2 regions of the Leeuwenhoekiella sp. NPDC079379 genome follow, and region 2 is predicted to be linked to the other one. Evidence: riboswitches for the same ligand, from Rfam matches in the RefSeq annotation. Region 2 holds a riboswitch; the other holds the start of a gene.
The links. A riboswitch is a leader RNA that binds a small molecule or an ion and turns the genes downstream of it on or off. The one in region 2 is predicted to bind thiamine pyrophosphate.

Region 1 (16,072 bases), on a different contig from region 2:
CGCCCAGCGCACACGGCAGTACGTGGATACGTAAGATGGTTCCCTACGTTACCGCATCTGCGAGTGGTTGGATGACTTTTCGCGGAGCGCGAAGAAGAAGAGCCATAGATAAAGGTTTTGTACTTAGCGACCATTGTGACTGGCAAGGTTTACTAGAAAGCGTAAAAGCCACTGGCGCAGAAAAAATCATTAGCACCCACGGTTATACCGATATTTTTACGCGCTTTTTACTGGAACAAGGTTACGACGCCCGCACCGAAGCCACACAATACGAAGGTGAACTCGGTGAAGAAAATAAAAAAGAAGAAGTAGAAGATAATTAACTACTCCGCTGCCTTTTTCTATTTGGAAGGGCCGGGGATAGGTACAGCGATATGAAAGCATTTGCACAACTTATCAGAAAAATAGATAGCACTAACAAGACTAATGTTAAGGTAGATGCACTTACTCACTATTTTCAGCAGGCTTCGCCTAAAGATAAGGTGTGGACGATTGCTATACTTTCACACCGTCGCCCACCACGACCGGTAAACACAACATTATTGCGTACCTGGGCGACAGAACTCGCCAAAATTCCCTTATGGTTGTTTGAAGAGAGTTACCACATCGTAGGCGATCTCGCAGAAACGATTGCGCTTATAATTCCGGCTTCTGAAGAAAGTACTGAAAAAAGCCTGACGCAGTTTCTTGAAGAAATGATTGCCCTTAAGAAAAAAACCGATGAAGAAAAACGAGAATATCTTCACGAAAACTGGACGAACCTCAACTATTATGAGCGCTTTGTTTTTACTAAACTCATTACCGGAAGCTTCCGTATAGGGGTAAGTCAGAAATTGATGACTCGTGCATTAGCAAAAGCCACAGGTATAGATATTGACGTTTTAGCTTACAAGTTAATGGGAAATTGGGATCCTAAAAAAATTAGTTTTCAAGAACTTATTTTAGAAGAAAATGCAGCAGATTATCTCAGTAAACCCTACCCCTTTTACCTCGCCTATGCTATTGAAGATAAACCCGAAGATTTAGGTGATGTAAATAATTGGTTTGCAGAACACAAATGGGATGGAATACGTTCTCAGGTAATTATTCGTAATGAAGAATTATTTGTATGGAGTCGCGGGGAAGAACTGGTTACCGATAAATATCCTGAGTTTGAAACCTTTGTTTCAGCATTACCTAACGGAACCGTATTAGACGGAGAGATTCTGCCTTATAAAGAGAATACAATAGGCACATTTAATGATTTACAAACCCGGATAGGACGAAAAAATATTACGAAAGCCCAACTCAAAAAAACTCCTGTAATTCTTAAAGCTTACGATATTCTGGAGTGGGATGGCAAAGACATTCGTGATATGGCTTTCGCCGAAAGACGTAAAATTTTAGAAAAACTTTATGCAGACGCTAAATCTGAAGAATTGCCATTACACCTTTCTGAAACTATTGAGTTTTCAAACTGGGAAGAAGCAGCACTAGAACGGGAGCGCAGTCGCGAAGTGATGTCTGAAGGCTTAATGCTTAAACGAAAAGACTCGCCCTATCTCGTAGGCCGTAAAAAAGGCGACTGGTGGAAATGGAAAGTCGATCCGCTTACTATAGATGCTGTCCTCACCTATGCGATGCGCGGTCACGGTAGACGCAGCAACCTGTTTACAGATTATACATTCGGTCTTTGGGATGACGATAAAGAAGAACTTATAACATTTGCTAAAGCCTATTCGGGATTAACAGATGCCGAGTTTCGCAGTCTTGATGCCTGGATTAAAAAAAATACGTTAGAACGTTTTGGACCCGTACGTAGCGTGACCCCTCATCATGTTTTTGAGATTGCCTTTGAAGGTATTGCGCTTTCAAAGAGACACAAAAGCGGCGTCGCCACCCGTTTCCCGCGTATGCTGCGCTGGCGGAAAGACAAAAAAATTGAAGATGCTAATACCTTAGAAGACCTCAAGCAATTGATTCCGAAGCCTGAAAAAGGTGAATAATCTGGTATGACAAATAAACAACTACATACACTCGCAAAATCCTGGTTCAAATCTCAGGGCTGGAAACCATTTCCCTTTCAGGAAGAAAGTTGGGATGCATTTTTAGCCGGTAAAAATGGTTTATTAAACGCGCCTACAGGAAGCGGGAAAACCTATGCCTTGTGGGCCGGGTTTGTTTTAGACTACATAAAAAATAACCCTGATTATAAAACTAAACACAAGCCGGGATTAAAAGCAATATGGATTACACCACTCCGGGCACTTTCTGTAGAAATTGCACAGGCAGCGCAACGGTTTTCTGATGGTTTGGAAACCCAACTAACCATTGGCATACGCACAGGAGACACGCCTCAAGCAGAGCGCGCGAAGCAAAAACGCAAAATGCCAGACTTGCTCATTACTACTCCTGAAAGCTTACAGCTTTTACTGACATCTAAGGGCTATGACAAAGTTTTTAAAGATTGTACAGCAATAATTATTGATGAGTGGCACGAACTTTTAGGCAGTAAACGAGGCGTTCAGGTAGAGTTAGGCCTTTCGCGACTAAAAACAATTGCTCCTAAATTAAGAGTATGGGGAATTTCGGCAACCATAGGAAATCTCAATCAGGCACGGGAAGTGCTTTTAGGAACCGACTCTGAGGCTTTTGATAATTCAGTATTAATAAAAGCAAATCTTGGGAAATCGTATAAAGTAGAAAGCATTATCCCTGAGACTATGGAAAAATTTCCGTGGCGCGGTCACATGGGTTTACATCTGGTTGAAGAAGTTGTGCCTATAATTAATAACAGCAAAACAACTTTATTGTTTACCAATACAAGAGCACAATGCGAATTGTGGTTTCAGAAATTGATGCATAAACATCCTGAATATGCGGGCGAACTCGCAATGCATCACGGAAGTATAAATAAAGAAACCCGATTGTGGGTTGAACAAGCCATTCGTAATGAGAGTCTAAAAGCGGTGATTTGTACTTCTAGCCTTGATCTGGGTGTCGATTTTGCTCCTGTAGAAAGCATCATCCAAATAGGCGGACCTAAAGGCGTTGCGCGCTTTTTACAACGTGCAGGACGCAGTGGTCACCAGCCGGGAAAACAAAGCGTCATCTACTTCTTACCTACACACGCGATTGAGTTAATCGAAGCTTCGGCATTGGGGAAAGCAGCTATTAATCAAGTGGTAGAAGATCGCATACCATACTTATTAAGTTTTGATGTGTTGATTCAGTATTTGACGACTTTGGCGGTTTCTGATGGATTTTACCCAGCAGATATCTGGAAAGAAATTAAACAGACCTTCTGTTTTCAGGCAATGACCGAAGACCAATGGCGCTGGATTCTCAATTTTATAACTAAAGGAAGTCAGTCTTTACAAGCGTACGACGAATACAAAAAAATTGAAATTGAAGACGACGGGAAATTTAAAGTAAACAGCAAAGCCGTTGCAATGCGCCACCGCTTGCAAATAGGAACTATTGTTAGCGATGCCGTACTGCAGGTAAAATATCTCAAAGGTGGTTTTATAGGTAGTGTTGAAGAATGGTTTATTTCAAAATTATCACCGGGTGATGTATTTACGTTTGCTGGTAAAAATCTAGAACTTTATCGCATAAAAGGAATGCAGGTTTTAGTAAAAAAAGCAAAAACTAAAAAACAAGCCCGCGTGGTAAGTTGGATGGGAGGCAGACTTACACTATCTGCCCAAATGAGCGAACTGCTGCGGGAAGAACTCTACTCTGCAAACTTACCTTTTGAACAACAAACCCGCGAATTGCAGGCCTTGAAAGAGATATTTGAACGTCAGCGGCTAGAATCTATCGTACCTACAAACGATGAATTTCTTATAGAAACCTTCAAAAGTAGAGAGGGCTATCACCATATTTTTTATCCGTTTGAAGGACGATTTGTACACGAAGCTTTGGGCAGTTTACTAGCATATCGCATTAGTTTACTTTCACCCATAACCTTTAGCATTGCCTTTAATGATTATGGTTTTGAGATCTTATCAGACCAGAAAATAGATATGCAACAGGTGCTTGATAATGATCTTTTTACTTCAGAGTTTTTATTTGATGACTTGCAAAAAAGCTTAAACAGCACCGAAATGGCACGCAGGAAATTTAGAGATATTGCGGTCATTAGCGGAATGGTTTTTACCGGTTTCCCGGGAAAAATAGTCAAAAACAAACACCTGCAAAGCAACAGTCAATTGTTGTTTGAAGTGTTTAGAGATTATGAGCCAAAAAATTTATTGTTTCAGCAGGCCTATCGCGAGACGTTTGAGCACCAACTTGAAGAAGGCCGCTTGCGTATTGCTTTAGAGCGCATTGAAAAACAAGAAATAATTGTAAAAGAATGCCAGAAAGCAACGCCGTTCTCCTTCCCTATTATCACAGATCGCCTACGCGAAAAACTGAGTAGTGAAAAACTCGAGGATCGCATTAAGAATATGCTGAGGTATCTAGATAAGATTTAGCTTTTTGCAGAAATTGCAGCTGAAACTCCTCCTTTTAAACTGACTATTTTTTTAAGCGGAAAATATTCTATAAGTGCTTTTACCCCAACAGCACTGCGTTTCCCGGAAGCGCAATACAATACGAGGTTTTCCTGCGCTGCGAGTACTTGAGGATTTGCTAATAGTTCTTTTAAAGGAACGTGCATTCCACCTAAACTGAAGTGTTCCCGTTCTTCCTGCTCCCGTACATCTACTAAAAAATACATTTCTTTAGCTTCCGCGTATGCCGAATAATCCATTTCAGGAATTGAAGGTATCGTGCAACTCAAATTCAGTTCAATAAGTTCTGATATTTTGATGGCCTCATTTTTTGTAAACGGAAGTAGTATTTGAGAGGCTTCAATACTATTGTATATAAGAAGTTTACCAGAAAGTACATTCCCTAAATTTAAAATAATCTTAAGCACTTCATTTGCCTGAAACATTCCTATAATTCCGGGTAAAATACCCAGTACACCTACTTCGCTACAAGTAGGCATTTCTGTTTCTGAAACCGGCTCGGGGTACAGGCAGCGGTAAGTGGGGCCGCTTTTGTAATTAAACACAGAAACCTGCCCTTCAAACTTAAAAATAGATCCAAAAACCAGTGGCTTGTTGGTTAGTACTGCAGCATCATTCGCCAGATATTTTGTACTGAAACTATCGCTACCTTCAACAATAACATCGTATTTATCAAACAAATCGAGTGCATTATCCGTAGATAAGCGTGTGGGGTAAATCTCAATTGTTAATTGTGAATTCAGCCTGCTTAACACCTCTTTTGCAGCTTCAACTTTTAATGTTCCGACGTGATTTTCTGTAAATAAAATCTGTCTTTGCAGATTGCTAAAATCAACACGATCATCATCTATAATCCCTAAATGCCCTACCCCGGCAGCTGCTAAATACTGTAAAGCAGGACAGCCTAAACCACCACACCCAATTATAAGCACTTTAGCATTTTTAAGTTTTTGCTGCCCTAATTCTCCCACCTCATCAAGTAGAATATGTCTTGAATACCGCTTTTTGTCTTTAGTAGTTAACATCATTTACCAGTTTTGATCCCAATCTTTCCATACCGGTTCACGACCGCTATCGCGTAACATTTGAGCAATAACCTCGGTGCTGCGCTCATCTGAAATTTCAAACTGCTCCAAAGACTGCGGTTCTACCACATAACCTCCGGGATTTGTTTTTGACTCCGCACTCATCGAAGTGATTCCTAAATGCACGATATGGTTTCTAAACTTCTCCTGCTCTCGTGTGGATATTGACAACTCTACATTTTCGTCTAGAATGCGATAGGCACATATAAGCTGAAGTAAATCTGGATCTGTCATTTCTACTTTTGGTTCGAGACCGCCACTAAAAGGACGCAATCTGGGGAACGAAATAGAATACTTAGTTTTCCAATAGGTTTTTTGTAAATATTTGAGATGTAAGGCTGTAAAAAAACTATCTGCTCGCCAATCTTCAAGTCCAAATAAAGCGCCGATTCCTATTTTATGAATTCCGGCTTTTCCTAACCTATCTGGTGTTTCTAACCGGTAATCAAAGTTTGATTTTTTTCCTTTGGGATGGTGTATTTTATAGGTTGCCTCGTGATACGTTTCCTGATATACCAATGTGGCATACAAACCTTCTTTAATTAAAAGCTCGTACTCATCCTGATCTAACGGCTGTATTTCTATAGAAATGTTTGCAAAATGCGGTTTTAATAAGCGTATCGCATTAGAAATATAATCTACTCCCACAGTTTTATTAGCTTCTCCTGTAACGAGCAAAATATGCTGAAATCCCTTGTTTTTTAAAAACTGTGCCTCTTTTAAAATTTCGGCATCACTTAAAGTCTTTCTAGGAATTTTGTTTGTAAGACTAAAGCCGCAATAAGTACAAATATTCTGACATTCATTACTCAAATACAAAGGCGCATACATTTGCATCGTATTACCAAACCGTTTCTGCGTAATCGCCTTGCTTTTTGCCGCCATTTGCTCTAAAAAAGGTTTTGCCGAAGGCGAAATCAAAGCTTTAAAGTCCTCTAGGTTGGGTTTAGCACTGGCCAGCGCCAACTCCACATCCCGTTCTGTTTTTAAAAAAATAGATTCTAAAACGGCATCCCAAGAGTGTGCGTTTAAGTGCTCTTTAAAATTAGTCATACAGAAATTGAGTTAGTGGGCTGCTTGCCTGTGCGTGTGTAGCTTGCGGTGCAAATCGTGCCGTATATGCCATTCTACCGGCTTCGACAGCCATTTTAAACGCTCTTGCTATCCTCACAGGATCTGGAGAAACAGCAATTGCTGTATTTACTAAAACGGCATCGGCACCCAGCTCCATAGCATCTGCTGCGTGAGACGGTCTACCAATACCCGCATCTATGATAACCGGCACATTGCTTTGCGCTATAATGATTTCTAAAAAATCCCGTGTTTTAAGTCCGTTGTTACTGCCTATAGGCGAACCCAGCGGCATCACACATTGTGCACCAACTTCTTCAAGACGCTTGCACAACACCGGATCTGCCTGAATATAGGGCATCACCACAAAACCTAATTTTACCAGCTCTTCACACGCTTTTAATGTTTCAATTGCATCGGGTAACAAATATTTAGGATCTGGATGAATCTCCACCTTAATCCAGTTTGTTTGTAAAGCTTCCCGAGCCATCTGTGCTGCAAACACCGCTTCTTTGGCGGTGCGTACTCCAGAGGTGTTGGGAAGGAGATGCAGGGTTTCATGAGCAAGACTGCTTATCATATCATCCTCAGTATTTCCTGCTTCTATGCGTTTTAAAGCAACAGTCACCAGCTCACTTTCTGAAGCTAAAATCGCATCGCGCATCAATTGCGAACTACTGAATTTTCCGGTTCCTGTAAACAGTCTTGAACTGAAGGTTTTATCTGCTATTCTTAATTTTTCCATTTTTTAAAATATTTTATTTTTTCGCCATAGGCGGAAAACCTGATGAATAGGCTCCTCAAGGTTCTGTGATTGAGTAAGTAATCCTGAAACCGCAACACCGTGTATTCCGCAGCTTTTTAATGCCTCAAAATCTTCTTTGGTAATGCCACCAATAGCGATAATAGGTACTGTATTTTGATTTTTTAAATACTTCTGAAGCACGCTTGAATACCCTTCTATTCCTAAAATAGGACTCAGCTTTTCTTTAGTTGAAGTAAATCGTAAGGGTCCTAAACCAATATAATCTACCCCATTTTTTAAGTGATCTAAACACTGCTCCAATGTATTTGCAGTACCGCCAATTACTTTAGACTCGCCTAAAATCTTTCGCGCTTCTGCGGTTGACATATCCTGTTGCCCCAAATGAACACCAGCTGCATCTACCTCTTGTACAATACTCACATTATCATTTATAATGAGTTTTGCATTGAATTGATCGCATAATTTTTTCGCTTTATGCGCAGTCTCAAGAACCTCTTCAAAAGCTGTATTTTTCATTCGCAGCTGTACCCAATTGCAACCTGCCTTTAAAACCCGATCTATATGTTCTAAATGGGCTTTGCCATCTGCACCCTGAGAGATATAGTGCAAGTGAGAAATCTCCTTATTTACACGGGTTTTATCTATAAATGTGTTCATACTCATTTTTTATTTTAATAAAAGCTTCTACGGGATTTTCAGAAAGCCATATCGCGCCCAAAACAGCAATTCCGCTAAATCCCCGTTGATTTACTTCTGCTATTTTTTCTGAAGTAATTCCGCCCAAAGCGATTATTTGTTGTGGAATATTATGTACTTCAAACTGTTTTCCTTCATATTCTGTTTTTGAAATTGAAGTAAAAACCGGACTTAAAAAACAGTAATCAAAAAGTGCTGAATAACTATTGAGTTCGTTTATCTCGTGAAAAGAGGTACTTACCTGAAATCTTTTCTTTTTAAGTTTTTCTAATTGAAATCTAAAAGCTTCTGACTCTGTATTGCGCTGCATTTCTTTAAAATGCATTCCCTTACAGCAAAATTCCTCAGCTAGTTTATGATGCTGATGTAGCATCATGGTCGCTAAATAATGAGGCTCAAACTGCTGCAACCAACTTTTCAATTCAATATAAGAAGCCTGTGGTTTGCGTACGTGAACTGTTTTTAAACCCAAATCAATAAGTTGTTTGATTTGGGTTATTTCAGCAGTAAAAAATGTTTCAGCAGTAATAACAACCAGCATCTTTAATGATTTACAGATACACTTCGCTTCCGTGTTTTTTAAACTCTTCAGACTTTTCCTTCATTCCTTTCTCGAGTGCTTCTTCGGTCTCTAAACCCTTTTCTTTAGCGTAATTGCGCACATCCTGACTAATTTTCATAGAGCAAAAGTTAGGTCCGCACATAGAGCAAAAGTGTGCAACTTTAGCGTTATCAGACGGCAATGTTTCGTCGTGATATTCACGAGCCGTATCTGGATCAAGCGCCAGATTGAACTGATCTTCCCATCTAAATTCAAACCGCGCTTTACTCATCGCATCGTCTCTGTGTTGCGCTCCCGGATGCCCTTTTGCAAGGTCTGCCGCATGTGCAGCAATTTTATAAGTTATCACGCCGGTTTTTACATCTTCTTTGTTAGGCAAGCCCAGGTGCTCTTTAGGCGTCACATAACACAACATCGCACAACCGTACCAGCCTATCATTGCCGCACCTATACCACTGGTGATGTGATCGTAGCCCGGAGCAATATCTGTAGTTAATGGACCTAAGGTATAAAACGGAGCTTCTCCACAAACTTCAAGCTGCTTATCCATATTCTCTTTTATCATATGCATTGGGATGTGCCCGGGACCTTCAATAATACATTGCACATCATGTTTCCATGCAATTTTTGTGAGTTCGCCTAACGTTTCTAACTCGGCAAACTGCGCATAATCATTAGCATCTGCTATAGAACCTGGGCGCAAACCATCTCCTAGAGAGAAAGAAACATCGTAAGCTTTCATAATCTCACAGATATCCTCAAAATGCTCATATAGAAAACTCTCTTTATGGTGCGACAGACACCATTTTGCCATTATAGAACCTCCCCGAGAAACAATACCAGTAAGGCGTTTTGCAGTATGTGGCACATACTTAAGACGTACACCGGCGTGAATCGTAAAATAATCTACTCCCTGCTCTGCCTGCTCGATAAGCGTGTCTCTAAAAATCTCCCAGGTTAAATCTTCGGCTTTACCATTAACTTTTTCTAAAGCCTGATAAATAGGAACTGTACCTATGGGCACCGGAGAGTTGCGTAAAATCCACTCTCGAGTTTCATGAATATTTTTTCCTGTAGAAAGATCCATTATGGTGTCTGCTCCCCAGCGGCACGCCCACACTGCTTTTTCTACCTCTTCTTCAATTGAAGAACTTACAGCAGAGTTACCGATATTGGCATTTATTTTTACTAAAAAATTACGCCCTATAATCATAGGCTCAGCTTCCGGATGATTGATGTTTGCCGGGATTATTGCTCTTCCCCGGGCAACCTCATCACGCACAAATTCTGGGGTAATCACTTTTGGAATACTCGCCCCATAACTGTTTCCGGGATGCTGTGGAGTAATATGTTGTATTTCGGCAAATTTTTGATTTTCGCGAATTGCGATATACTCCATTTCAGGGGTTATAATTCCCTGACGTGCATAATGCATCTGAGTTACATTCTTACCTGCTTCAGCCTTTAATGGATTTGTATTGCGTACAAAGCGCAAATGATCGAGCGCAGGGTTTTCTTCCTGTTTACGACCGTAAGCCGAAGAAAGACCTTCTAACTGGATGGTATCTTTGCGGTCTAGAATCCACTGTTTACGTACGGGATCAAGTCCATTTTTTACATCAATCTCAATATTAGGATCGGTAAATGGGCCACTGGTATCATACACCAAAACCGGTGCGTTTTTTTCAACCTTACCATTAAATTTATCTACCGTATGTGCCAGAGAAATCTGGCGCATAGGCACTTTAAGGTCTGGGTACAGGCTGCCGCTTACGTACACTTTTTCTGAATTAGGAAAAGGTGCACGGCTAATGGTTTGTTGCTCTGGAATTTTTTCGGTCTTCATAACGGATAGTTTTAAGAATTATACGTGTCACAAATCAATAATTCTATCCGCCTTGCGTAGCTTTAACGATAAGTACCAGAGCACCATCTTTCAGCATAAATTCATTCCATGCAGTTTGGGTAACAATGGCGTTGTTAACAGCCACAGCGATGCCTTTTTGCACGATGTTGAGATGAATTAAAAGTTCTGAAAGCGAAAGCTCTTTAACGAAAGAATGTGATTGATTGTTGACGTTTACAGTGATCATTTAAAATAGTTTTAAACTGTAAACTGAAGGTAGCATACGCCAAAAAGCAACAACCCGTTAGCATGGAATCTTTTTAAAAGATCCTATCTATTGTGGAAAGTTTTCACTTTTCCCTTCGCTGGTACTAACCAGATCAGGTTCAAAGGGTACTATCTCAGCCAATATTGTTATCAGCGCCCCTAAAGTTTACAACGTAAAGCTATACATAAATTGGAGACCTACTGCACTTATGATTTGAAAATTTTAAAAAGGCATTATCCTACTTAACATTATTTAGCCTTTGATTAAGAACAAAATAACACGAAAGAGCCCATAAATACACGCCTCGCTTTGTAATTTTAGAATAACTAAAAAATCAAAAATTATGAAAACTGTAAAACCATATTTAACTTTTAGAGGTGAGTGTCAAGAAGCTTTAAATTTTTATAAAGATTGTTTTGGCGGAGATATAATTAACAAAGAAACTTACGAAGGGAAAGATATTGATATTCCTGGAAGTTATAGAGATAAACTGCAGCATGCAGAGCTTAAAGGAAAAGGAATTCATTTGATGGCATATGATGCTTCCCCAGATACACCCTTACAGCACGGTAATCAAGTGCAACTGGGCGTTGATCTTGAGAGTAAAGATGAAGTAAGCGAATTATTTAATAAATTATCTGCTGAAGGACAAAGTCTTGCAAAACCACAAGAAACCAGCTGGAATGCTTATTACGCTCGTGTACGCGATAAGTATGGTGTAAACTGGATGCTTAATTACGATATGTAATAACATCACTATTATAGATATTATAAAATGCCGAAGTTTAGCTTCGGCATTTTTTATGCGTCTGCGTTTAAGAAGTGGCTAAAAATACTGAAATTTGCAGCGCTATGAATCAAACCATTACCATACTTAATAATACCTTTATTTTACATCCTGCAGGTGGTATTTATTGGGTAGAACAAGAGACGCTTCTTATTGCAGATGTACATCTGGGAAAAGTGTCTCATTTTAGAAAACACGGGAGCGCTGTGCCATTTAAGGCAGTAGCCGAAAATTTCATACAACTTTCACGCATTGCAGATTCTTTTAAACCTAAAGGGATCTGCTTTCTGGGAGATCTGTTTCACAGTAGTTTAAATACCGAATGGAATTTATTTGAGGACTGGGTTGCCTCCCGAGAAGAAAATATCATTTTAGTAGCAGGAAATCATGATATCATTGCTCCGCTCAACTATGAAAAACTGGGAGTTCCCATATATTCTGAAATTAAAACCGGACCTTTTTTACTTACGCATCACCCGGAGGAAACTGAAGGTTTTTTCAATTTTTGCGGACATATACATCCGGGAATTCGTCTGGGCGGAATAGGCCGTCAGGTTTTAAAACTTTCATGTTTCTTTAAGACTGAAAATCAATTGATCTTACCGGCTTTCGGTACATTTACCGGAAACTATTATCTGGAGCCAAAACCTGGAGATGCTGTTTTTGCCGTAACAAAAAAAGAGGTAATACAGGTTCAATAGAAAGCTGCTCTTACGCAATTGAATGATACTATTTTTAAATCTTGCGAATTATTACTTGCGCTAAAGGATTAAATACTTCAATCTATTCATCAGACTCAGAATATTAATTTGATTTCACACACATCAAAATCTATGAAAAAGAAACTCGCTATACTCAATTTACTTTCGGTAATCCTGGTTATTACAATAAATGGTTTATCACAGGCACAGCGCTGGAATGATACTACCATTGGCGAAGTGAGTAATCTTTATGACAATCTATTCACGCCTGCGGGTTACGCTTTTTCAATCTGGGGTGTTATTTTCATAGGATTATTGGCGTACGCTATATTTGGTATTAGACGCGCATTTTTCAGTAAAAAAGATACTCCGCATATCGAGCAAACAGGTTACTGGTTTACGAGTGTAAATGTACTTAACGCATTATGGGTGGTTGCTTTTACATATGATTACATATGGCTTTCCGTATTTATAATAATTGGGATGCTTTTTTGTCTGCTTAAAATTGTTTTAAAAACAAATATGGAACGCTGGGATGCTCCTATAGAAATTATAGCATTTGTATGGTGGCCTATTTGTATTTACAGCGGTTGGGTAGCGGTTGCAGTCATTGCAAATATTTCAGCATTTTTAGTAAAATTAGATTTAGCCGGCAGTCAGTTAACCCAGATTATCGCTACGATGACGTTAATTACTGTTGCTGTGTTTATAAACCTGCTTATGATTAACCTGCGCAATATGCGCGAATTTGCACTGGTAGGCGCATGGGCGCTTTTTGCCATATTCATAAGACATAAAGACAACCTAGAAAGTGTTGCCTATTTTGCACTTTTAGGAACTCTTCTACTTACTATTTCTTCAGGATTACACGCGTATCGTAATCGGGAAACAAACCCTATTAATAAACTTAAAGAGCGGTTTAAATCATAGATTTAATATCATTAGACCAGCTGGGATAAGTAAAAACCATCCCTTTTAAGGTGTTTACATCTAGTTTGCCACACATTGCCATAACAAACATATTTATAGTTTCTGCGGCATCCCAACTTAATAGATGTGCTCCTAAAATATAACCTGTTTTTTTATCAACGATTGTTTTAAAGGCATAGCAATTTTGATTCATTCGTTTTGAGTTGTACCAAGTAGGCACATTTTCTTCCCGTACGACAATATCATAACCCTGTTCCTTAGCTTCTTTTTCATTAAAACCTACAGTTGCCAGTTGTGGTTGTGTAAATACGACAGAAGGCGTAGGCGGCACATCTAGCTTCAAATAATTTTCTCCTTTAACTATATTCTTAGCTACAACACGCGCTTCTTGATGCGCTATAGGTGTAAGTGCTAATGTGCTCGTGTCTGATACATCTCCACAAGCATAAACATTTACATTTGTTGTGCTTTGCAAATACTCATTGACCTCAATCCCCTTTTTACTGAACGCTACGTTTCCATTTTCAAGCTCTAAATCTGCTATTGCCGGCACACGACCTGCAGTATTAAAGATCATTTCAGCTTTCAATTCAATAGACTCTTCTCCCTGATCTAAAGTAACCCGGTAGTTCTTCCGAAGTTTTTCGATAGCGGTGGCTCGTGCATTAAAGACAAAATTAATTCCTATTTGCTCAGAATTCTCCTGAAGATATTTCGCCAACTGGCTATCAAAATTAGAAAGAATACCGTCATTCACATCTACGATAGTTACATCTACCCCGCAACGTGCAGCAATATGCGCAAACTCCATCCCAATATATCCTGCACCTATAAAAATCATGCTTTCGGGTAATTCTTTGAGCTCTAAAAAGTCATCACTTATATGCGCATATTCTCTTCCCGGTATTTTTAACTCAAGTGGTATGTTTCCCGTCGCAATTACAATTTTATCTGCTGTCACCGTTTTACCTTCCACAGAAAGGGTTTGCTCATCAATAAATTTTGGCGACTGGTGGTATAATTTGATTCCTGCATCTTTCAGTTTTCGCTCTGTTGTAAAGGGTACCGCACTGGTAAAGGTCTCTTTAAATTTCATTAAGTCTCCCCAATTTACTTTAGGCAAATCATCGATTCCTTTACCGCTTAAGTCACGGCTACGTTCTAAAACTTCGGTGATTCCTACTAAAACTTTTTTAGGATCACATCCTCGGTTTGCACAGGTACCGCCAAACTCTCTATTATCTGCAATGGCAACTTTTAATCCGGCTTCAACAGCATCATAAGCTACATGTTTTCCTGCGTTACCGGTCCCAATTACAAATACATCAAAGTGCTCAATTGCCATAAATCTAGTTTTTTATAAAGATACTGTTTGCTGCAAGTCTAACTTGTTATTAAAATTGTAAATACCTGTTATGATTTTTCTAATGCATAATTAACCTGCGTAAATAGATTAATACTATGTTACAATAATGATAAATACGCCTGCGGATTAATGATAAAAAACAAGAAGATACTATCTTTGTCGGCTTATGGGTAAAACCAAGATCACGCAGCCTTTTTTACAGTCTTTGCAAATGCAAAAACTGCAAGACGCTATTTCTAGTAGCGAAAAAAATTCATCTCGAATTACATTGAACGGCCTTATAGGTTCGTCGCTTTCCATTTTAATTGCAGAAAGTTTTAAAACTGCAGATAAACCCTTTCTTATCATTTTAAATGACAAGGAAGAAGCTGCCTATGTGCTCAATGATTTAGAGCAATTAGTAAAAGAAAGCAATGTACTTTTCTATCCCGGCAGCTACCGCAGACCGTATCAAATAGAAGAGACCGACAATGCTAATGTGTTACTTAGAGCCGAAGTTTTAAATCGCATCAACAGTCGTAAAAAACCGGCCCTTATTGTCACTTATCCTGATGCGCTTTTTGAAAAAGTAGTAACCCGAAAAGAACTAGATAAAAGTACTCTAAAGGTTAAGCTGAATGATAAGCTATCGCTCGATTTTGTAAACGAAATGCTGTTTGAATACAAGTTTAGACGCGTTGATTTTGTTACAGAACCAGGAGAGTTTTCTGTACGCGGTGGTATTATAGATGTTTTTTCGTTTTCACACGATGAGCCTTACCGTATTGAGTTTTTTGGCGATGAGGTTGACAGCATACGTACCTTTGATGTAGAGACACAACTTTCAGTAAAAAAGATTGAGAAAATAAGCTTGATGCCTAATGTGGAAAATAAGGCATTGCAGGAATCACGCGATAGTTTTTTCAAATATATTTCAGATCAGACCGTTGTTTTTGCGCAAGATTTAGAACAACTTTCGGCTCGTATTGACACTAATTTTGAAAAGGCTCAGGAAGCCTATGATCAACTTGAAAGTGAGATCAAACGCACAGCACCAGAGGCTTTATTTTGCGATTCAAAAACCATACGAAGACAATTACTCGATTTTACCTTAGTAAAAGTGGGAACTGATTTACCGGGACAGGAATCCGCGAATCAAATTAGCTTTAGTCAACACCCACAACCGGCATTTAACAAGCAATTTGACTTGCTTATTCAAAATTTAAATGAAAATAACGACGCGGGTTACACCAATTATATTTGCTGCAGTAGCGAGCAACAGGCAAAGCGTTTTAAAGACATCTTTGATGATGCAAAACTTGACGTGAAGCAATATGAGACCATTATTTTACCGCTATACCGAGGTTTTATAGATGAAGATTTTAAAATTGTCTGTTACACAGATCACCAGATTTTTGAACGTTATCACAAGTTTAAACTTAAAGATGGCTACGCAAAAAAACAGGCGATCACGCTTAAAGATTTAACCAGTCTACAGGTAGGTGATTACATCACA
Region 2 (16,072 bases):
TATTTGAAGGAGCAATGAGCGAACCACAGGTTTACCTAAATGGAGAGAAAATAGGTGAATGGGCTTATGGATATTCTTATTTCTATTTTGATATCACGGCATTTTTAAAAAATGGTGAAAACACACTTGCCGTAGAATTAAGTAATAAAGAATTCTCCTCACGCTGGTATCCCGGTGCTGGTTTGTATCGTAACGTAAGCCTTATAGTTAAAGACAAACAAAGTATAGATCAATGGGGAACCTTTATCACTACTCCTATTGCTACGCAAGAAGAAGCAAAAATTAATATTAAAACTGAGGTTAGCGGAAATAATTTAAAATTGGTTACCACAGTTTTTGATAAGGATGGTAATCAAATTACCCAAGATTCTACAGCAATAGCGTATAGCAATCAGTTTGATCAAAATCTAAAGGTTGAAAAACCCAATTTATGGAGTCCTGAAAATCCGTATTTGTACACAGCAATTTCAAGCCTTTATTCGGGGAACGAATTAAAAGATGAAGTGACGACAAAATTTGGTATTCGTTCTATTTCCTATTCCGCAGAAACCGGTTTTCAACTTAATGGAAAAACCCGGAAATTTAAGGGTGTTTGTTTACATCACGATTTAGGACCTCTGGGTACTGCTGTGAATAAAGCTGCACTGCGCCGCCAGATGCAAATATTAAAAGACTTGGGCTGTGATGCTATACGCAGTTCGCACAATATGCCTTCTTTTGAACAACTACAACTAGCTGATGAAATGGGTTTTATGTTTCTCGCAGAAAGTTTTGACGAGTGGAAAAAACCTAAAGTTGAAAATGGTTACAACCGTTTTTTTGATGAATATGCCGAAAAGGATGTGGTTAATTTAGTTCGTGCAACCCGAAATCATCCATCTATCGTTATGTGGAGTGCAGGTAATGAAGTGCCAGACCAGTACGGAAGCGCAGGTGTAAAACGAGCGCGATGGTTGCAAGATATTTTCCATAGAGAAGACCCTACACGCCCTGTAACTGTGGGTATGGACCAGGTTGAAAATACCATGGAGTCTGGGTTTGGTGCTATTCTAGATGTTCCCGGACTTAATTACCGAGTGCATTTATATGAAGATGCTTATGATAAATTTCCTCAAGGTTTTATTTTAGGCTCAGAAACTGCCTCAACAGTGAGCTCAAGAGGTGTTTATAAATTTCCGGCTGAAAAGGCAAGTATGAAACAATATCCGGATTTTCAGAGTTCGTCATATGATTTAGAATATTGCAGCTGGTCTAATCTCCCCGAAGATGATTTTATATTACAAGATGATAAACCCTGGGTTATTGGGGAGTTTGTTTGGACGGGTTTTGACTATCTGGGCGAACCTACTCCTTATGATGAAAGCTGGCCTTCTCGCAGTTCGTATTTTGGTATGATTGACTTAGCAGGAATTCCCAAAGACCGTTACTATTTATACCGCAGCCGTTGGAATACCGAAAAAGAGACCTTACATATATTACCGCATTGGAACTGGGAAGGTCGTGCGGGCGAGAAAACTCCGGTTTTTGTATATACGAGCTATGATAGTGCTGAACTTTTTGTAAACGGTAAAAGTCAAGGTATACAAACTAAAGATAATGCTACACCCCAAACTCGGTATCGCTTAATGTGGAATGATGTTATCTATGAACCCGGCACTCTTAAAGTTGTCGCATTAGATGCTAAAGGAAACCCAGTTGCTGAAAAAGAGGTGAAAACTGCAGGCAAACCTTATGCACTAAAACTCGATGCAGACCGTACAACCTTAAATGCAGACGGCAAAGATTTATCATTTGTAACCGTTTCTGTGGTAGATAAAGAAGGTAACTTATGCCCTACCGCTACAAATCAACTTAATTTTAAAGTAACCGGTGATGGAAGTTATCGCGCTGCCTGTAATGGCGATGCCACATCACTTGAACTATTTCACGAGCCAACGATGAAATTGTTTAGCGGAAAACTTGTAGTCTTAGTGCAAAGTGATACTACACCTGGAGCAATTGAACTTAGGGTTAGCGGTACCAATTTAAAAACAGCTACATTAAATTTAGAAACCCTAAACTAAATATTTACATCCCTGTATATCTTGTTGATTTCGGTTTATAAATTAAAGAAGTTAATACGATTCTAAAAAACCTTAAATTTATAGAAATCAACTTGTTATATGCCTACAATTTTAGATGAGCAACCAGCAGAAGTGCGCGCTAACCTTAATCTTCTTAAGCGTGATTTAGATCTCAAAATACCTACAAAACAATTAGACAGAAACCTTTTAATAGCTACTTGGAATATTCGTTCTTTTGGAAATTTGACGCGCAAATGGGATTCAGATGATACAGACTCTCCTAAAAGAGATCTTCACTCCATAGTTTGTATAGCTGAAATCATAAGTAGGTTTGATGTTATTGCATTGCAAGAAGTAAAAAACAACCTCAGAGCTTTAAGAGACACATTAAAACTACTGGGATCTAATTGGTCACTTATCTTAACAGACGTAAATAAAGGCAACGTAGGCAATGGGGAGCGCATGGCGTACTTGTTTGATACCAGAAGAGTCCATTTATCAGGGCTAGCAGGTGAGCTTGTGGTACCTGAAGAATGGGAAAACTCAATAAAGGATAATGCGCTTTCTAAACAGTTTGTGCGTTCCCCTTATGCCGTATCTTTTAAATCTGGATCGCATACATTTATTCTTGTGACCCTGCATATTCTCTACGGAAAAAATAAAACTAATAGAATTCCCGAACTACGAGGTATTGCAAAATGGTTGAGAGATTGGGCAGAAGACATTAATTCTTATCATCAAGATTTTATTGCCCTGGGTGACTTTAATATAGATGCCCGTGGCGATTTATTAGATAAAACATTTCTTTCTGAAGGTCTATACATTCCTGAAGCTTTACAAAATGAACACGTAACCAGATCCATTTTTAACGAGACAAAATATTACGATCAGATTGCCTGGTTTAATGCTAAAAGTAGCAAACCGAAGCTCTCCTTAGAATTTTTAAACGGAGGCAGTTATGATTTTGTAGATATAGCGCTATGCAACCGTGAGCTAACTAAAAATAGTCTTTCCTGGCTGATCTCAGATCATTATCCGTTGTGGGCAGAATTTAAAATATGAATATCCTATTAAAATTAGAATGGCACTGTATTAAAGAATGTTTTCGTTCATAAAGCAAAAAAATTAGACTTGAAGAACCCCTGAATCACATTTTTCGTAACTTTAATAAAAGAAAAAAATAAGCTATGAAAACCTCATCACGTCTGGAACAAGCTATTAGTAAGCTTTATACCGCCTTTCACAGTGGTAATCTTAACCCAGAATGTTGTAAAAGTTGCGCTGTAGGTAATATTCTAGACAATACAGACACTTGGAAACATCTAACTGAAGGACACGGTTCATTACAACTTACTTACGTAGGTAAAGTAAATGAAGCTTTTGGTCGTAAATTAAACGGCTACTCACCTTCAGAATTGCTGCATATTGAAGCTGCTTTTTTAGAAGGCTGTGGATATACACTTCCACTTTCGCGAAAGCAAAACAAAACTATCGACCGCAACTCAAAAGAAGTCATGTTTAATGGAATGTGTGAAGCAGTCGCTGTTTTATGCAAACTTGATAATGTTGCAAATGTGATGGACTTTTCAAAACTCTTTGACTTTGAAGAAGACAAGCCGGTTTATAAACTTGCCTTTTAAGTTAAATTTCTTTTAGGATAACCATATATATATTCCCACGGTAAGTGCAACCAGTATAGATCCTGCAACGTTTACATATTTCCAGGGTTCACTGGGATTGGGATACAATTCCTGAACATAATTACCTTTAAAAGTTACTTTAGAAACCAAAAACATAATCAGGAAATTTAGAACGAACTCAATACCCCAAAGATGCACAAAGTGTATATCTAATTTTAGAATAAACGTTGTTAGAATATAGAATGAAAAACCAAATAGCAAACCTGCCTTTGCTCCTTTGGCATTGATTCGTTTAAAGAAGATTCCTGCTATAATTACAGAAGAAATAGGAATAAAAAAGATTCCGTTTAGTTCCTGAAGCAATAAATACAAACCGTCTGGTGCATATGCAACCATAGGAGCAACAGCGATAGCTAAAACTGCTAAAACTAATGAAGATAACTTACCAAAGCGCACCAGCTTTCTATCAGATACGGTTGGGTTAATAAGCTTCTTATAAATATCAAGACAAAATATGGTACTCGCAGAGTTGAGTACACTATTAAAGGTACTTAAAACTGCTCCCAGAATTACGGCAGCAAAGAAACCGAATAAGTAGGTAGGCAATACTTTTTTTACGAGCAATGGATAAATTAAATCTGGTGTTGCTTGAAATTCATCTTGAAAATAGTAATACGCTATAAGTCCCGGCAACACGATGATAATGGGGACAAAAAGCTTCAAAACACCAGTATAAATAAGCCCTTTCTGCGCTTCAGCAAGATTCTTTGCACCAAATGCTCGTTGAATAATCGCTTGATTCATCCCCCAGAAATACACTTGATTAATCATTAAACCGGTAAATAAAGTTGAAAAAGGAAGGTTAGAATCAGCAGCACCTATGATGTCAAACTTTTCGGGAGCAAAATCATAAACCGTTTGCATTCCTCCAAAAATACTTCCATCACCTATTTGATATAACGCAAATAGCGGAATCAAAATTCCCCCCGCCATAAGCCCTACTCCATTTAAAGTATCGGAATAGGCAACAGCTTTCAGTCCGCCAAAAATCGCATATAAAGAACCAATTACTCCTATTACCAGGACGGTATAGACAAGTGCTGTAGACCTAGAAATATCAAACATTTCAGAAAAACTGAAAACACTTTCGATATTTATCGCACCTGTATACAATACAATTGGCAACAGTGTCACCACAAAGGAGAGCATTAATAAAAATGCAACTACAGATCGCGTGGTACTGTCAAAGCGTTTCTCGAGATACTCAGGAATTGTAGTGAGCCCCATTCGTATAAAACGCGGTATAAAAAATAAGGCTGCAATAACGAGCGCAATCGCCGAGGTTACTTCCCAGGCGATTACTATAATACCATTTTGATACGAACTCCCGTTCATACCTATAAGATGTTCTGTAGATATATTTGTAAGAATCATTGACCCGGCAATTACAGTACCTGTAAGCGTTCTGCCGGCCAAAAAATAACCATTTGCGGTTGTAAATTGATCTTTACGTAGTTTCCAGGTCGTATAAAGAATTACAAATAAGGTGAATCCAAAAAAACCTATATAGGTAGCTGTCATAATTTAAAAGATCTTCTTTGCCCGATTAAAACATTAAGGTTTCCGGTAAGTATTTTTTTACCAATTCTTCGTAATACGGTCTCAATTTTTTAGAATCTGGCGGCACTGGTGCTTTTGAATACAAATCGTAGGGATTAAATTTCTTAACCCACTCAAACATCTCGTGATCCTTTTGAGTCATTAAATGTGCATATGCATTTTCTCTATGTTGTGAGTAAAACGAGTGATAACGTATCATATACAATGCAGGTTCGGGCATATAGTCTTTAAGTATCTGGTATAAATACTCATCGTGTCCCCAACTCATTTTAACCTTATCGAGACCGCAGTTTTCTTCATAAATCCCAAGTTTAGATGTGTACTTCTCATTATGGATATCAGGATTGTCTTTAAAAAACTCCGGGTAAACTATTTTATCAGAAAAAGCACACCCTACCGGGAAAGTATCTCCTACGACTGCCCATTGTGGCTCTCCAAAAAGACATAATACTTTGCCTACATCGTGTAAAAATCCGGTAAGCACAAACCAGTCTGGGTGACCGTCTGCACGTATAGCTTCAGATGTTTGTAGTAAATGCTGCAATTGATCTAAATCAATATCAGGATCACTATCATCTACGAGTGTATTTAAGAAGTCGATGGCTTCCCATATAGACATTTTTCTACGATCAAACTTTAAAAATTCGTTTTCCTTTTGAGTAACAAAATCATACGTCTGGTATTTATGATTTACACGGTAAAATTCTTTAACCGTATCTATCCGATCTGAATCTATATAGTTTCTAAATTCTTCCTCACTTTTCTCTGAAGGTTCTGGGTCTGGATATCTGTTTAATAAGTCATCTTCCCAATCGTCTAGATTTTGCATAGGACCGTTTGCTGTAGCATCCATAATATTTTATTTTTAATTAAACATTTTAGCTTTAAAACGTACTTTTTAGACCTGTTAGAAAATCTATTGAAGTCTATATAAATTTACAAAAATCAAAGACTCGCAATCGATTTCGAACTCATGGCAACCGAGAATGGTTAAATTCTGATTGGTGTAGTGTAAATACGCTTTACAAGAATAGATTTTATCTTCTTTAAGCATATGGATAAACTATGCAGTTATATGTACAACCTCGCCAGATATAGTATAAACGGGCAGGTGTTTCTAAATTTATTACCTTCAAAACACTAAGCATATTCATCTAGTCTTTTGCATGATTAAGCTGCGGTATTCTCTCACAGAACTCCTATCTTTGAGTTGGCTTTAGGGGTATTCTATCTAGAATTGAGACAGTCCCTTTGAACCTGTTTGGTTAACACCAGCGTAGGGAAAAGTAACAGAACTTCTACTCCAGAAAGAGCAGTATCCTCTAGCCGTAAATTTTAAAACATACGCGATGAACGAGAAACTCTGGCAACATATTTTAACCGTAAGAAATCAATCACCTCTAGTACAAAACATCACAAATTATGTAGTGATGAATAACACTGCAAATGCACTTCTTGCCATTGGCGCATCTCCTATTATGGCACACGCACACCATGAGATGGCATCTATGCAAAAAATATGCAACGCACTTGTAATTAATATAGGCACCTTAGATGAATATTGGGTAGAATCTATGCTCATCGCAGCAACAGAGGCTAACCACAATAACAAACCCTGGATTTTAGACCCGGTGGGCGCAGGTGCTACGCCATATCGCGATGAAGTATTAAATAGACTTTTAGATCTTAAACCTACTGCAATACGAGGCAATGCCTCAGAAATCTTGGCGTTAGCAAAACACAATAAAACCCAAACTAAGGGTGTTGACAGTTCTGCGTCGAGTCTTGAAGCTATAGATGCTGCCAGATACTTAACTAAAGAATTTGGATGCCTTGTTGTAATCTCTGGCGAGACTGATGTTATTGTAAATGAAGATCAAGAATTTAGATTAAGTAATGGTAATGCCTTAATGACAAAAATCACAGGTATGGGTTGTTCTGCAACCGCTATACTTGCTGCTTTCATTGCTATAATACCAGATCAAATTGAAGCAGCTATAGCCGCTACCGCTCTAATTAGTATAGCTGGTGAACTGGCTGCAAAACATAGCGCAGGGCCCGGCAGTTTACAAATGAATATCCTCGATAAATTGTATAACATCACAGAAACCGAATTTTTACAACATATTAAACTTTCTAATTAAATGAATAAAAATTCATTTCCATACCGATTGTATTTAGTCCTATCTGAAGAAGCTTGCGGTGGTAAAGATTTTTTAAAAGTTGCCGAAGAAGCTATAAAAGGTGGAGTAGACCTTATACAGCTGCGCGAAAAGAAAGCAACTTATGTAGAGTTTTTAGATAAAGCGCTTCGGCTTAAAGAGGTTACTACTAAATATGATATTCCCTTAATAATTAATGACAATCTAAGCGTTGCCCAGGAAGCAAAAGCTTACGGAATACACGTGGGTAATAACGATATTAACCCCACAGCAATTAGAAAAGACTGGGAAACCTGCAGGTTATTGGGCTACTCTATTGAATATCTAGAACAGCTATATAACGAACAAACCTATACATCAGATTATCTGGGAATAAGTCCGGTGTTTAAAACTCCCACAAAAACCGATACTGTTACCGCCTGGGGAATTGAAGGTATTCAGCAAATTAGAAATGCTACCGAAAAACCTCTGGTTGCAATAGGCAGTATAAAAGCATCAAATACAAGAGAAATAATTGAAGCCGGTGCAGATTGTGTGGCTGTTGTTTCGGCAATATGTGGTGTTAATAACCCTCAAAAAGCCGCATCTCTTTTTCGTAAAGAAATTGAAAAAGCTTCAAGATATAAACACAACTTAAGCTAAACCATGAAACATTATACGTATCCTTCTGTTTTGAGTATTGCAGGTTTTGACGGCAGTGGTGGCGCGGGATTACAAGCAGATTTAAAAACAATTTCTGCTCTGGGGTGTTATGCTACTACGGTCTTGACGGCACTACCCGTTCAAAATACAACCGGAGTAAAGTCAATTTTCTCAATTCCTGTTTCTGTAGTTGATGAGCAATTAGCTTCTATTTTTGAAGATATATTACCTTCCGCAGTAAAAATAGGGATGGTACATACCCCGCAACTGGTGGAAACTATTGCAAGATACCTCAACCAGCATCCTAACATACCTGTTGTTTTTGACCCTGTAATGGTAGCTACCAGCGGTCATAAACTAATTGAGGAAGCGACTATAAAAAGTCTTACCACTCATTTGTTTCCTGTTGCATCGATTATAACCCCAAATATGGATGAGGCTGCTTTGTTAGCAAATATGGAAGTAAAAAATCTCGACGATATGTATGTTGCTGGACAAAAAATTTTACAATTAGGCTGTAAATCGGTTTTATTGAAAGGTGGACATTTAAAAGAAAATATACTTACATCACTTTACTTCAAAGAAGACGGGAGCGTTGTAGAATATTCATATGAACGTTTTGAAACCCAAAATATGCACGGATCTGGTTGTACGCTTTCTTCGGCGATTGCTTCGTATATCGCACAAGGAGAAACCTTAGAGCGTGCAGTAAAACTAGGACAGGACTATGTGCATAAAGCAATTTATCACGCAAAAGATGTGATGATAGGTAACGGTAACGGACCATTAAATCACTTTTTTGATCCTCAAAAACTTATAAAAAATGAAATGGAGTAATACCAGCTGGAACCGTATTCAGCCTATATACGACAGAATTATTAAAATGCCATTTATCAATCAATTAGCAGATGGTTCGCTACCGCTTGAGCAGTTTCAATTTTATATACAGCAAGATTCAATTTATTTAGAAAACTTTGGGAGAGCACTTGCTTTAATTGCTGCGCGATGTCATGATGTGCAGGATATCCTTGCTTATACCCGTTTTGCTGAAGGTGCAATTGTAGTAGAAAATGCTTTGCATGAATCCTTTTTTAATGATTTCAAAATCACCAAGACACAGCAAATAAGCCCTGCTTGTCATCACTATATTCACTTTTTAAAGAGCACAGCTGCACTAGATCAGGTTGAAGTTGCAATGGCGGCAGTACTGCCCTGCTTTTGGATATATAAAGAAGTAGGTGATTTTATTTATGCAAATCAAACCTCAAAAAATAATCCGTACCAAAAATGGATTGACACCTATGCTGGTGAAGAATTTGGATTACTGGTAGAACAAGCTATTGCTATATGCGATCGGGTAGCACAAAACTGCAGTCAAAGTCAACTTGATAAAATGCATAGTGCTTTTTACATCGCTAGTCAGCTCGAATATATGTTTTGGGATAGTGCTTCAAAATTAAATAGCTGGGAGATCTAATTGTTAAAATTCAATTAAATAAAAAAAAATTTGTCACGCAAGAATAAACCTATCGTCATTAAGATAAGTAAGTAAGATTGACAAAATGTTTTCTATATATTTATTTGGATTAGCCGCCTTAATATCGAATTCACTAAGCGTTAATTATATATTTCAAAATCCCCTAGATTTAACTAGGGGATTTTTTTTTTGGTTATATATAAATATTTACCAAATCTAAATATCACAATTTAAGTTGTCCTTCAGTCAAATAAATACTTCAAGAATTCTTTATAATTGGGGTAAAACGTTTTTGAGATTTTGCTAAGAAATAGCAATTATCGATATGAAAATTATCTAAATTATGCACAAAGTATTCATTATGCGTAATCATCACATATAGTTTTTAACAAATCTTTAATACAACTCAATAAAACCTTAATAATCAATACTCCGTACATATTGTGTATTCTCTTTGGATACAACTTTTAATTAATCCAAAATACTCAATATTATGAAACACATTTTTACTAAAATCAGTATGCTGTCACTTGCGCTTTTGAGCCTAAGTAGTTGCGACAACGACGATTATTCTGAAGATCCTATTGCAATCGCAACTTGTGATGATGGGATTATGAATGGTACAGAAACAGGTATCGATTGTGGGGGCTCTTGTGCACCTTGCGCAGTTCCTGTAACACCGGGAAGACGTTCTGAGCTTTATGTTACAAATACAAACGCTTCAAACCCTTCAATCTTTAAATACAGTATTTCTGGAGATTCATTAGTGACTTTTACTACAAACTCTACAGTTACCGAAGGTATATACTATAATGCAACATCAGATCTATTAGTACAGGCTGCAGCAATGCCATCTGGTGTTTTACAAGCTTTCTCAGGAACAAGTGGTGTAGAAACTTCAACAATTACGGCAGATTTTACAAGTTCTGCAGATTTAACTTCACCTAGAGAAATTGCTGTAATGGGTGATACCTATGTAGTTTCAGACAATTCTGACAATACCTTTTATGTATATACATTAAGTGGTTCTGGTTTTACTCTTACTGCAACTATAGATATTCAATTTCCGGTTTGGGGAATTGCTTTTAGAGGAAATGATTTATATGCTGTTGTAGATGGTCCAGGTTCTAATGAACTGGCAGTATTTGCAAATTTTGCAGCTAATGCAACAACAGGTATTTTAAATCCAACCAAGCGAGTAACTATTGAAGGTATCGTAAGAACACACGGTTTGACATACGATGGCACCGATGATGTTATGATTATGACCGATATAGGTAGTGCTGCTGATGCAAATAATGATGGTGGTTTTCATATGATTTCTAATTTTTCAACAAAATTTGATGCTTTATCAGATGGTGAAGTTTTACCATTAAGTATGCAAGTACGTGTTGCAGGATCAAACACGATGATGGGAAATCCTATTGACGTTGCTTATGACTCTGAAACTAACGCTGTATATATTTCTGAAGTTGGAAACGGAAAAGTCTTAGGATTTACAAGCATAGGAACTGGTGGTAACTTAACGCCTTCATTCTCTAAAGATCTTGAAGGAGCTTCTTCTATTTACTTTTCTAGTGATGAGACTGATGGTCAAACCGGAATGGCTTCTATGAATAAAATGACAAAATTATATACTACTAGCACTGCTAATGGTGATATTACAATCTATGACGGTTCTGGTGCTACTTTAAAAACTGTTACATCTGCTGCTACAGGTTCTGAAGGTATCTTCTACTCTGCTCTTACAGATGTTTTAATTCAAGGAGCTCGCACGCCTGCAGCGCAATTAGAATACTATAGTGCATTCTCTGGCGCAGCGATGACTGCAACAGCAAGCTTTGCAAGCGCTACTAATACAAACTTAACAAGCCCAAGAGAAATCGCTGTTTATGGTAACAAGGTTGTGGTAGCTGATAACGCAAGTGGAATGTTATTTGTTTACTCATATTCTGGTACTGCATTTACACTAGTAAATTCATTCACTCCAGATTTTGTAGATCTTACCGGAGGTACACTAAGAAGCGTTTGGGGAATTACATTTAAGGGTAATGACCTTCTTGCTGTAATTGACGGCCCTGGCTCTAATGAGTTAGCTGTTTTTGAAGACTTTTTAACTACAAATACAACAGACGGTTCTATATCTGCTACTAAAACTATAGGTATTGCAGGTATCGTAAGAACACATGGTATTGATTATAGCGAAGCAGACGATGTACTTGTAATGACAAACATAGGTCTTGCCGCAGGTGGTGCCATTGATGGTGGTATTCACGTTGTACAAAACTTTAATGCTTTATTAACTGCTACTGCAGATGGTGGTACTATTGCTACCAGCAATCAAAACATAATTACAGGAGCTGCAACCTTAATGAATAATCCTATTGATGTTGCTTACGACAACAAAACTAAAACAGTATTTGTTGTAGATGTTGCTCAAGGTGCTGTGTATGCGTTTGTAAATGCTCTCACGCAAGGCGGTAATGTGGCGCCAGCTGTAAATAATACATTAGCACAAGCTGCTTCTATGTATTTATATAACAACTAAGCCTCTAGGCCTATCAAACCTAAATGTAAAAGGCTCCCAAATTGGGAGCCTTTTTTTATTAAAAATAACTTTGAAAAAAATATACCATTAATAATAACCACCCTACAGCAAGTAACAAACCACCTAACGGAGTTATAGGCCCCAAAAATCGCATTTTTCTTCCTGCAGCACTACTAAGGCAAAGACCATAAATAGAAAAAGAAAATAAAAATGTACCCAAGCTAAAGCAGGTTATAATAATTGATTCTAAACGTGTATTAAAATTAAGATTGAAGCTTAGAATCAATAATAGAATGGCGTGATACATTTGATATTTTATTCCGGTCTCAAAACTTCTCATTTGATCTTCATTTAATTTTTTCTTGAGCGCATGAGCACCAAAAGCACCAAAAACAATTGCTAAAAAACCAAATAGCGATCCAAAAAACTGACTTACTAAAATTTCCATAATTTATAATTGAATAGAATTTAAAGGTAAATTTTGAGAACTATTTAAACACAACTTTGCACTGAAAATTATATCTTCAAAAAATGAATTTGAAAAATTATATAACAGACGTTCCTAACTTCCCTAAAGAAGGAATTACTTTTAAGGATATTAATCCATTACTTGCTAATCCTGAAGCTACAAACAAAGCTGTAGAGCTACTTGCAAAAGGTTTGTACGGTTTTGATGCTACAAAAATTGTAGGCATTGAAAGCAGAGGATTTTTATTGGGTATTCTTTTAGCTCAAAAATTAAAACTAGGGTTTGTACCTATTAGAAAGCCAGGGAAATTACCGGGAGCCATAATTAGCCAAAGCTATGCGCTTGAGTATGGTGAAGATTCTATCGAAATTCAGGAAAATAGTATTAAACCAGGAGATCTGGTAATTGTACATGATGATGTCTTAGCAACTGGTGGCACGGCAGCAGCAGCTTGTAAACTTGTAGAAAAATGTGGTGGCACTGTTGTACAGTGCAATTTTTTAATGGAACTTAATTTTCTGGAAGGAAGATCTAAAATTAGCAACTACCCATTACACAGCATTGTGCATTACTAATCTAGTGAGTTTTTAGTAACCCATAATTTATATCCAAAAAGCGCCAACTGAAATTTGCTAGCCTTAGTAAGGTCTAACTCTTTTTTAGTAAAACTGGGCAATACCTTTTTATTAATTTTTGCCAGAGTTTTAAATAGGTGCTTTTTCATACTTTTTACTCTTTAAGTTTTAATAGTCTGATTCTTTCAAATTTAGAATATTAAACACAATTCTGCGCGCGCTTTCAGAAAGTGTTAAGACTTAAGTGCTTTAACTAAATAGCGTCTCGATGATTGTTAGAATTAAGGTTACCATAACTGTGATTTTTTGATTGATGAATTGTTTGTTCTACAAAGAATGCAAGTAAAAACCATATCTACAATTATTTTAAACAGTATTAATGCAATTGAATACAGTATTGTAAGTAAAAGAATCAAGTATACTTCATACTGAAACACTATTCCTATAATCTCGGTTTCATTCGTTAACTATAAGTTTAGCTATACGTGAAAAATGAAACATTTACAGACCTCTATTTTAGGTTTTCTTACTTTCTAAGAGCATTTTTAAAGTTAATTTACCGCTAAACGCAATTATCATCATATTCAAAAAAAAAACCGCTAAAGAATAGTACTCTAGCGGTTCTTTTCAAATATTTTTAATCTTATTATTTTTTGACTTTTGTGGTGATAATTACTACACCATCTTTACCATCCATTTTATCTTTATATAATGCTCTGGCAGCATCTCCTTTTAAGATATTTATTGATTCAATGCTAGAAGGGTCAATACTATTTAAATCTTTATCTAAAAAAATTTCACCATCAATTACAATTAAAGCCTTTGATGATTTTATCTCAGAATTTGAATCATTAGCATAGGTGGTATTAGATTTTTTTTCTTTCAATTCAATTTTAAGAGATTCTACATCTTTCTCAATTTCTTGCTTACGGGATTCTGAACGTTTCTCCATTTCCTCACGTTTTTTCTCCATTTCTTCCCGTCGCTTCTCCATTTCTGCTCTACGCTCATCCATTACTGCTCTACGCTCATCCATTTGAGCACGGCGGGCATCCAGTTCTTGTTGCATAGTGTCACTACTACTTACTTTTGTATTTGTATTTGTGCGTTGTACAATACTATTTGATCCAGAAACTACTCCAAAACTTCCATCTTCAGATCTGTAAATGACAATATCTCCTATAGGATTTGAGCTATTATAAGACGTGCTTGATTGGCTACCAGATTCTTCATCTACTACATTTAAAGATATACTGGTAATAAAACCATCGCTGTTATATTTTAGTTTTGAATATTTTAGCGAAACGTTATATTCAGATTTCAATTCTTTTACTAAAGCATCTAATTCTGATTTTGTAGCAGATTTAGAAATAACCTTCTTAAATTCCTTTGTATTTATCATAGGCGATTCGGCTTCAGTAGTTAATTCTATAACTGGCTTTGTATTCATATTAGAAGTTTCGCCAGTTGCATTTTTAGAAGATAATGATAATACGGGTTGCTTTACATTGGCATGTACGTTTTTCCCTTCGCTTTCCGAAGTATAACTTACAACTTCTTTTATATTGAAACTGTACATAAAAGCTGCCAATGCCGGCAAGACCAAAAGCATTTTCCACTTATTAATTCTTTTAGATTCTTGTTTGTTTAACATAACTATTCGTTTTTTGATAAATGATTGATAAAATGAATGTGAAAGACTAGGCACTCGCTTCGAAAAAGCAACACGTACTAATGCCAACTGATATTTTTTTTGATCTGTAACTTGACTGGCTGTCGCAGAGTCTGCGAGGTATTCTAAATTCTGATCTACTATTTTTTTATAAAGCCATGCGAACGGATTAAACCATTGCACAATTAGTAATATTTGTATTAAAAGCATATCTATACTATGACGTTGTTTAGCATGGGTTTGCTCGTGAAGAATGATCATCTCTAGCTCTGCTTGGGTATGACCCGTATGATCTAAAACGATGTAATTAAAAAAAGAAAATGGGGTCTCTAAACCGTCAATCTGTATATAATGAAATCCTTTACGTGTCGTAGAGCGTGAGCTTCTTACAAAACTTAGGATGTTCTTAACTTTTATAACTAATACGACAGTCATTACTAAAACTCCTAAACCGTATATAATACCTGCTAGTTCCCACCCGGTAATTTCTAACCAATTAGATGCTTCAATTTTGTTTGAAATATTGTTCTGCGTAGGAATATTGAAATCTACAAGTGCTTCATTTTTGTAAACTATGCGGGTTAATATAATTGGTGGAGCACAGACAGCAGTTAGTATGCCTATTAGTAAAAAATGTCTGTTGACTTTAAAAAAGGTTTCGCTTTCTAACAAAATTTTATATGCTAAATAAAATATAGCTAGGATTGTGGCACTTTTTAATAGGTAGGTTATAAGTAACATACTACTTCTTATTTTCAATTAAATCAAGAATCTCACGCAATTCGTTTGCAGTAATCTTCTCTTCTTTCGCAAAAAATGATACCATGTTTTTATACGAACTATCAAAAAATCGTCTGGTCGCTTCGTTCCAGAACTTGTTGCCATAAGCTTCTCTACTTATTATAGGAAAATATTGATGCGTTTTACCGTAAGCTTTATATCCCACATAGCCTTTCTCTTCAAGATTTCTTACAATTGTAGATACAGTATTGTAATGTAGATTTTCATCCTCGAGACCAGCCTGCACTTCTTTTACAAAAGCTTTTTCAAGCTTCCAAAGCACGTGCATAATCTCTTCTTCTTTGTTGGTCAATTTTTCCATTGTCAAAATTTATTTAGGGATTCTGTCTTGCTTTTCATTCGTTACTTATTCAACAACTTTAAATTTTCATAAATAATTAAAGATTAGCAGATAATCAAATGT

Region 1: linked by a shared signal. The riboswitch ahead of thiS (sulfur carrier protein ThiS) and the one ahead of thiM (hydroxyethylthiazole kinase) in region 2 are both predicted to bind thiamine pyrophosphate.

Annotation. Positions count from the first base shown of each region.
Region 1 covers NZ_JBITTU010000008.1:60,440-76,511, forward strand. The annotation lists gene ACIGAM_RS14500 (ligase-associated DNA damage response exonuclease) at 1-323, shown strand, start outside; gene ACIGAM_RS14505 (ATP-dependent DNA ligase) at 375-1,985, shown strand; gene ACIGAM_RS14510 (ligase-associated DNA damage response DEXH box helicase) at 1,992-4,460, shown strand; gene moeB (molybdopterin-synthase adenylyltransferase MoeB) at 4,457-5,527, opposite strand; gene thiH (2-iminoacetate synthase ThiH) at 5,528-6,637, opposite strand; gene ACIGAM_RS14525 (thiazole synthase) at 6,630-7,400, opposite strand; gene ACIGAM_RS14530 (thiamine phosphate synthase) at 7,404-8,078, opposite strand; gene ACIGAM_RS14535 (thiamine phosphate synthase) at 8,059-8,658, opposite strand; gene thiC (phosphomethylpyrimidine synthase ThiC) at 8,669-10,525, opposite strand; gene thiS (sulfur carrier protein ThiS) at 10,569-10,772, opposite strand; TPP riboswitch at 10,866-10,963, opposite strand; gene ACIGAM_RS14550 (VOC family protein) at 11,137-11,541, shown strand; gene pdeM (ligase-associated DNA damage response endonuclease PdeM) at 11,646-12,281, shown strand; gene ACIGAM_RS14560 (tryptophan-rich sensory protein) at 12,414-13,211, shown strand; gene ACIGAM_RS14565 (dihydrolipoyl dehydrogenase family protein) at 13,201-14,556, opposite strand; gene mfd (transcription-repair coupling factor) at 14,744-16,072, shown strand, end outside.
Region 2 covers NZ_JBITTU010000005.1:208,194-224,265, reverse strand. The annotation lists gene ACIGAM_RS11255 (DUF4982 domain-containing protein) at 1-2,063, shown strand, start outside; gene ACIGAM_RS11250 (endonuclease/exonuclease/phosphatase family protein) at 2,163-3,125, shown strand; gene ACIGAM_RS11245 (Na(+)-translocating NADH-quinone reductase subunit F) at 3,251-3,703, shown strand; gene ACIGAM_RS11240 (solute:sodium symporter family transporter) at 3,716-5,284, opposite strand; gene ACIGAM_RS11235 (inositol oxygenase family protein) at 5,310-6,176, opposite strand; TPP riboswitch at 6,532-6,623, shown strand; gene thiM (hydroxyethylthiazole kinase) at 6,673-7,467, shown strand; gene thiE (thiamine phosphate synthase) at 7,468-8,127, shown strand; gene thiD (bifunctional hydroxymethylpyrimidine kinase/phosphomethylpyrimidine kinase) at 8,131-8,964, shown strand; gene tenA (thiaminase II) at 8,951-9,604, shown strand; gene ACIGAM_RS11210 (hypothetical protein) at 10,098-12,152, shown strand; gene ACIGAM_RS11205 (DUF423 domain-containing protein) at 12,211-12,600, opposite strand; gene ACIGAM_RS11200 (adenine phosphoribosyltransferase) at 12,684-13,196, shown strand; gene ACIGAM_RS11195 (SsrA-binding protein) at 13,193-13,345, opposite strand; gene ACIGAM_RS11190 (M56 family metallopeptidase) at 13,843-15,540, opposite strand; gene ACIGAM_RS11185 (BlaI/MecI/CopY family transcriptional regulator) at 15,611-15,970, opposite strand.